2 regions of the Pedobacter steynii genome follow, and region 2 is predicted to be linked to the other one. Evidence: riboswitches for the same ligand, from Rfam matches in the RefSeq annotation. Region 2 holds a riboswitch; the other holds the start of a gene.

Region 1 (3,853 bases), 2.1 Mb from region 2:
CAATGAAAAACATCCTCATCCTCCTGCTATTTTTTTGTTTAAACGGATACGGACAAGAACGGAAAGAGTTCCGCCCTCCTGCCGGCTTTAAACAGGTAACGAAGGCCGAAGGGGACCTGGATAAGGATGGGATTAATGAGATCGTCTACATCTACAACACCAACCGCAAAAGTGGAGAAAATGGCTTTTACCGGGTATTGTATATCTGCAAAAGGCAAAATGGGACCATCAGGCTCTGGAAGGAAAATCATTCTGTGATCTGGGAGTACCAGCGTTATGGCCGTATCTTTGAAGAAGTTCCGGACCTGACCATTAGCATTAAAAATAATACTTTGATCGTTGAACAAACTTTCAATTCCAATTCCAGACATTCTCATAAGTATAAAAACATTTTCCGCTATCAAAACGGAGACTGGTTCCTGATTGGCGCGACCTACAATGATTTTGATACCTGCGAGTATGATTTTCAATACGACATCAATTTTTCCACCAAAAAGGTCAATGTAGCGTATACGTATGGAGATTGTGATGAAGGCAGGACACCTCCAGAAGATGAGTACCTGAATTTCAGCTATCCTTTTAAAAAGATACTCAGGATGGATGAATTTACCCCCGGAAATACGGAACACAAAATCCCGGGCAAAAACAAATATTTCTATTACTAAATTTGCAACAGAAACTGCTTTCGATCAAGACGGTTCAAACCAGGCTTACAGAAGTACTTTTTTATGATACAGGCGCTAAGTCTTTATGGTACAGACCCTAAATCGAAAATGAAACTAAATTTGTTGGAATAAAGTCATTATTCGCCAATTAAATTAATCATAAGAAGATTAATTATCAATAATAAGTACTTTGTTTTAATCTGAAAACAGATCGTTTCTTCCAAAAACCCTTCCCGGTCCTTTCCTTTTTTTACCCCATAATCCATAGGTTATCCTCCGTATTCAGCCCGATATGACGCCGGACTGAGTCCACAGTAAGTCCACACTGAGTCCACAGTGAGTCCACGTTTTTTTCGGAAAAACCTGAACCAGCCGTGTACCTGGCCTGGACAAGCAGTGGATTCATTACGAAGGTAACTTGGACGCGTCCCGAATTATACTTAACTTCAAATTAAATAAACTCAAATAAATATGGCAAGATTAAAAGGAAAATTTCTTATTGGTGCAATAGGAAACCTCACATTCAAAAAACACAGAAAAGAACAGATTGTGCAGACAAAACCTGGAAAGGGTGGCGTAAAACAAACTAAAGAAACAAAAAAGGCAGCACTTGTATTTGGCAAAGCGAGCAGGTTCTCTAATTGTCTCCGTCAGAGCTTCGGCTTCCTGATTGAAGACCGTTACGACGGAGGAATGGTGAACCGCCTGAATAAAGAAAACTTCGCAATCTTTAAACAATGCTACCAGCCTGAAACGGAAAGTTACGAATTTAAACCGGATAGTTTCAGAAGATTAAATGGTTTTGATTTTAACACCAAATCACCATTGAAGGATAGCTTATGGGTGGAACCTTCCGTACAACTGGTCGGGCAGGAGCTCCAGATCCGAATTCCTGATTTTGAAATCCCGTCCGATTTCAAATTTCCACCGCACAGCAACATCTGCAGTGTGGAATTAAGTATCTACCTTCTTTCTATCGAAACCTGTTACCAACAACAAATACGTCTGGAAGCGTTGCAAATTTCCAATGCACAAAAAATGGTACCTTCCAGGGAATGGAAAATAGAGATCCCGGACGGATGCATCTGTGTTACCGGTCTGGCATTACACTATTATCGCAATCAGGGAAATCTAACCGTCCCGGTTAATCATAAAGAATTTAACCCCGCGGTAATCGTAAATGCGACAGTTAGCAATGGAAAATTCAATCTACCCTGGGATGTCAGCTGGCATTATGCGGCAATTAGATTCAGACCGAAAAACCAGGACGATCTTTCAAACCAGGAGACAACATCAGAATAACATCATGATCGTTTTATCCTAACTGGAAAACTAAAAAATGACAATGAAAAGAAACCCCGAAAACCGGGGTTTCTTTTTTTCAAAAAAATAATCTAGTTTTACAAAAAAACTTTAGGGGTGCCTTGCGCTGAGAAATACCCTTTGAACCTGATGCAGTTAGTACTGCCGAAGGGAAAAGTAGAAGCAACTTAAGTTGCCGTCTTTTCATGCCTGTAAAAAGGTCATGCCTATAGTTTTTCCAATTTTTCAAAATATGGAAATAACTGTAAATCAAAAAAACTACCAGCTTAACGATAATTGTTCCGTAGAACAAATGCTTGCAGAGGTCTTAAAAATCCCTGTTCAGGGGATTGCTGTGGCCATTAACCAGACCATCATTCCTAAAACCGACTGGCCCGGACGAGAAGTCCAGCATGGCGACCGCATCACGGTGATCAAAGCCACCCAGGGCGGTTAAACCCATCGAAACATACCAATCCATCCAACATAAATTTTCTTAACCAAGAAATCACAAATTATGAAACACGAAAAGACGCCAGACGAACAAGTCATCAGCCGAACTCCTTTTCCGGCATCCAAAAAGATTTTTGTAAAAGGCCAGCTCCATGATATCCAGGTGGCAATGCGTGAAATTACCTTAAGTGATACCAAAATCCATAACGGATTCGGAGCCACAGAACCTAATCCACCGGTAACCATTTACGACACAAGTGGCCCTTATACCGATCCGAATGCGGATATCGATGTGAAACGTGGCTTGCCGAAACTGAGAGAGAAGTGGATCACCGACCGGAATGATGTGGAACAACTGGATCACATCTCTTCAGATTATGGGCAACAGCGACTGGCAGATGCCAAACTGGATGACCTGAGGTTCGCTTACATCAACAAACCATACAAAGCGACTCCAGGCAGTAATGTTTCTCAGATGCATTACGCTAAAAAAGGAATCATCACCGCAGAAATGGAATATATTGCCATTAGGGAAAATCAAAGGATCGATCTTTTGAACGAACAGCTGGGCAGTCAATATGGTGTGATGAGTCACCAGCACCAGGGTCATAGCTTCGGCGCAAATACACCAAAGGGTTACATCACCCCGGAGTTCGTCAGAGAGGAAGTGGCGGCAGGAAGGGCAGTGATCCCCTGCAACATCAACCACCCGGAACTGGAACCGATGATCATCGGCCGTAATTTCCTGGTAAAAATCAATGCGAACATCGGAAACTCTGCGGTGACCTCTTCGATTGAGGAAGAAGTAGAAAAAGCAGTATGGGCATGCAGATGGGGTGCAGATACGATCATGGACCTTTCTACAGGTAAAAACATTCATGAAACCAGAGAGTGGATCATCCGCAACTCCCCTGTTCCGATTGGCACAGTACCGATTTACCAGGCTTTGGAAAAAGTAAATGGTAAAGCGGAGGACTTAACCTGGGAATTGTTCAGGGATACGCTGATTGAACAGGCAGAACAGGGAGTCGATTATTTCACGATCCATGCTGGGGTATTGCTTCGCTACATTCCTTTAACGGCAAAAAGAGTTACCGGAATCGTGTCCCGCGGGGGATCGATCATGGCAAAATGGTGTCTGGCACATCATAAGGAAAGTTTCCTTTACACCCATTTTGAAGAAATCTGCGAAATCATGAAGGCTTACGATGTCGCTTTCTCACTTGGAGATGGCCTAAGGCCAGGTTGTATTGCCGATGCGAATGATGAAGCGCAGTTTGCCGAACTGGAAACATTGGGTGAACTGACCAAAATTGCCTGGAAACATGATGTGCAAACGATCATTGAAGGTCCTGGCCATGTGCCGATGCACCTGATCAAGGAAAACATGGAGAAACAGCTGGAACATTGCTCTGAAGCTCCTTTTTATACCT
Region 2 (3,853 bases):
AAACTGGATGCAAGCAACCCATCCAACAAAAGCCTTGGAATGTTTAAGTCTGTAAGGCTATTTGTAGCCAACGACAAAGGAGCAGAAGTCATGGTGGCGTCAAGAAACGACGTTCAGGAAAATATTGGCTCCGGACTGGTACTAGATATAGACAATTCGCGTTTTCTTGATAACTATGTCAAAGGAACCAGCCTGCGCATAAGAATGGAATATGTGTTGAGAGACACCACCACTACAGATGTAAGTGTAAGAGTTTCATTAAGCTTCAGCACTTCTCCAAAAACAACAAAATAGTATAAAAAAATCCTCTGTTAAGAGGGTAATCTTCATAAATAGTTTGTTTGGTTTATGATCCGGCAGAAAAATGATTTCTGCCGGATTTTTTATGTGCGTTTATTTTAGGATAACTACATTTGGTTCATGTTACTTCTCGAAGCTTCTTTTTTTCAATTGATCGTCGATCAGTTTAAGCATACCTCATGGCAGGAATGGCTTGGCGTCATTTCCGGGTTTATTTGCATTTATCTGGCCACAAAGGAAAATGTACTCAGCTGGCCGATTTCTATTATTAGTGTCGTTGCCTATGCCTGGGTATTCTATGATGCAAAAATGTACGGTGATATGGCCCTACAGTTTTATTTCCTTTGCAGTGCTTTTTATGGCTGGTATTTTTGGATCAATAACAAAGCAAGTGATGATAAACCTATCACTAACTTATCCCTAAAAGGTTGGTGGATTGCAGGTGGATCCGTGCTGATCCTATCCGCGGTATTAGGTCTTTATCTGGATAAGTACACCGACACAAACGTTCCTTACGAAGATGGTTTTTGTACCGCATTAAGCTTTGTAGCGCAGTTGATGCTGACCAGAAAAATTCTTCAAAACTGGATACTCTGGATCATTGTTGATCTTTGTTATATTCCATTATACATCTACAAAAATCTAAATTTAAGTGCTGTTTTTTATGCCTTCCTGGTGGCGATCGCCATCAAAGGCTATTTAGACTGGAGGAAAACCTACCGTGAACAAACAAATTAAGAAAATTGCTATCGTCGGACCTGAGAGCACCGGAAAATCGACTATTACACAACAGCTGGCTAAGCATTACAAAACCCTTTGGGTCCCTGAATACGCAAGGTATTATTGCGCTGCGCTAACCGATCCCTGTACCCTACAAGACGAAATCAATATGTTTCACGGACAGCTTGCACTGGAGGAATCTATTCTTGCCATCGCAGAAAAAGAGCTGATCTTTTGTGATACGACTTTCATTACAGTGAAGATCTGGAGCGATGAAGTCTTCGGGGAGACACCAAGAATGGTACTGGACGCCTTGCCAAACTATACGTATGATCTCTATCTTCTGATGGACATTGACCTCCCATGGCAGGAAGATCCATTGCGTGATTTTCCTCACAAAAGAGAACATTTTATGCAAATATGGCATCAGGAATTACTGAACCTGAATGCAAACTATGTGCTGATCAGCGGACAAGAAGAAAGACTAAAGAATGCTATAGAAGCCGTACAATTATTCCTGGAAAAGCCATAACGTAAGCCATTTCCTTGCTATTCAATTTTTATCAATACCTTTGTTTCATCAAAAAGGGGTGCCTTGTTTTGTAAAAAACACGAAAACAGGCTGAGAGCATACCCATTATATCTGTAAACAGATATATGCACCTGATCCGGATAATGCCGGCGGAGGGATTGGAGTTATGGAGTTTAACTGGGCTGTAAGTACCCCTTACTTACAGTGGTTTAACTAAAAATCAAAGAATTGAAAAGATTAATGACCATAGCATTAGCTATGTTACTGTTGCCAGTTTTAGTGAAGGCACAGTTCAGTATTTCCGGATCAGTATCCGAAAAATCAAATCAGGTATTACCCGGAGCATCTATGCGTTTAAAGGAAAAATCCACCGGAGCTACTGCTAACGCAGAAGGTAAATACCAATTAACGAATCTTAAAGCCGGTAATTATACATTAGTAGTGAGCTTTGTTGGCTATCAGACGATCGAAAAAAAAATAGAGCTCAGTGCAGACCAGATTGTGAATTTCAGTTTAAGCCCTTCTGCATTTCTGGCTGATGAAGTCATTGTAAGGGCCACCAGAGCTAATGAAAAATCAGCTACTACTTATAGGAATCTAAACAGAGAGGAAATTCAGCAGAACAACTTTGGACAAGACCTTCCTTTTATTTTAAACAATACTCCAGGAGTAGTGGTCACTTCAGATGCAGGCGCCGGTGTAGGTTATACCGGTATCCGGATCCGGGGAAGCGATGCCAGCAGAATCAACGTAACGATCAACGGTATTCCTTATAACGATAGTGAGAGTCAGGGTATCTTTTGGGTAAACATGCCTGATTTCGCCTCTTCAATAGAAAATGTTCAAATTCAGCGAGGCGTAGGAACCTCAACCAATGGGGCCGGCGCTTTTGGCGGAAGCTTAAATATCCAGACCCTTGCTCCTTCGGAAAAAGCCTATGCAGAACTTAACAATACATTCGGGTCTTTCAATACGCTTAAAAACACCGTCAAAGTAGGAACTGGCCTGATTGATAATAAATGGAGTTTTGACGGCAGATTATCCCGTGTAAAATCCGATGGGTATATTGACCGTGCTGCCTCTACCTTAAAATCCTATTTTCTTTCCGGTGCTTATCACGGAAAAAACGAGCTGCTAAGGCTAAATGTCTTCTCCGGAACAGAAAAGACCTATCAGGCCTGGAGCGGTATTCCAGAGTCAAGATTAAAAGGAGATATACAGGGAATGAAAGACTACGCAGCTAATGAAGGTCTTAAACCGGAAGAACTGGAAAATTTACTCAATTCAGGAAACAGAACGTATAATCCTTTTACTTATAAAGACCAGACGGACAACTATACACAAAACCATTACCAGGCCATCTATGCCAAACAGTTTAATGAACAATTTTCGTTTAATGGAGCATTGCATTATACAGATGGTAAAGGATACTTTGAAGAATTCAAGTTAAAAGACAAGTACAAAAAGTACAAACAACCAGGAGTAATCGTGGATGGAGAACTAAAAGACCGTACTGACCTCATTCGCCGCCGTTGGCTGGATAATAATTTTTACGGACTTACTTATGCATTCAATTATCAACCTCAATCTAATTTAAACTTCACTCTTGGCGGGGCTTACAATGAGTATAGAGGTAAGCATTTCGGACAGGTAATCTGGTCTAAATTCCCTATAGGTCTGAGCAATACTGATCATTATTATGATGGCAAAGGAAACAAAAATGACTTCAACACCTATTTCAAAGTCAACTATAGCCCAATTGATCAGCTTAGCCTGTTTGCTGATCTGCAATATCGAACAGTCAGCTATGATATCAGCGGTACCGATAAAAACCTGGAACCAATTAACTTTAGCAACAACTATAATTTCTTCAATCCTAAAGTTGGGGCAACCTACTTCCTGAATCAACAAAGTAATATTTATACCTCATTTAGTGTAGCCAATAAAGAACCTAACCGTGATGATTTTACCAATCTGAAAAAAGGACTTCCTTCGCCTAAAACTGAACGTTTGAATAATGTGGAAGCAGGTTATCGTTTTAATGACAACACCTTCAATGTCGGTGTAAATGTATACGGGATGTTCTATAAAGATCAGCTGATCTTCACCGGAGAAATCAATGAATATGCAGATGCTTACCGCCAGAATGTAGACAAAAGTTACCGGATAGGCGTCGAACTGGATGGGGCTTATGTAATCAGTTCGAAATTCGCAATAAATGCAAATGCAGCTTTCAGCAGAAATAAAATTAAAAACTATGTAGATTATATCGCCAATACTGAAGAAGACGAAAGCACCAGT

Evidence for each region. Region 2 has a riboswitch for thiamine pyrophosphate ahead of BFS30_RS10510 (TonB-dependent receptor). Riboswitches for the same ligand answer to the same signal wherever they lie in the genome.
Region 1: linked by a shared signal. The riboswitch ahead of thiS (sulfur carrier protein ThiS) and the one ahead of BFS30_RS10510 (TonB-dependent receptor) in region 2 are both predicted to bind thiamine pyrophosphate.

The regions. Positions count from the first base shown of each region.
Region 1 is NZ_CP017141.1:4,618,589-4,622,441, reverse strand. It holds gene BFS30_RS19105 (hypothetical protein) at 3-665, shown strand; gene BFS30_RS19100 (hypothetical protein) at 1,137-1,967, shown strand; TPP riboswitch at 2,071-2,158, shown strand; gene thiS (sulfur carrier protein ThiS) at 2,221-2,424, shown strand; gene thiC (phosphomethylpyrimidine synthase ThiC) at 2,485-3,853, shown strand, end outside.
Region 2 is NZ_CP017141.1:2,542,258-2,546,110, reverse strand. It holds gene BFS30_RS10525 (hypothetical protein) at 1-294, shown strand, start outside; gene pnuC (nicotinamide riboside transporter PnuC) at 421-1,038, shown strand; gene BFS30_RS10515 (AAA family ATPase) at 1,022-1,552, shown strand; TPP riboswitch at 1,596-1,727, shown strand; gene BFS30_RS10510 (TonB-dependent receptor) at 1,793-3,853, shown strand, end outside.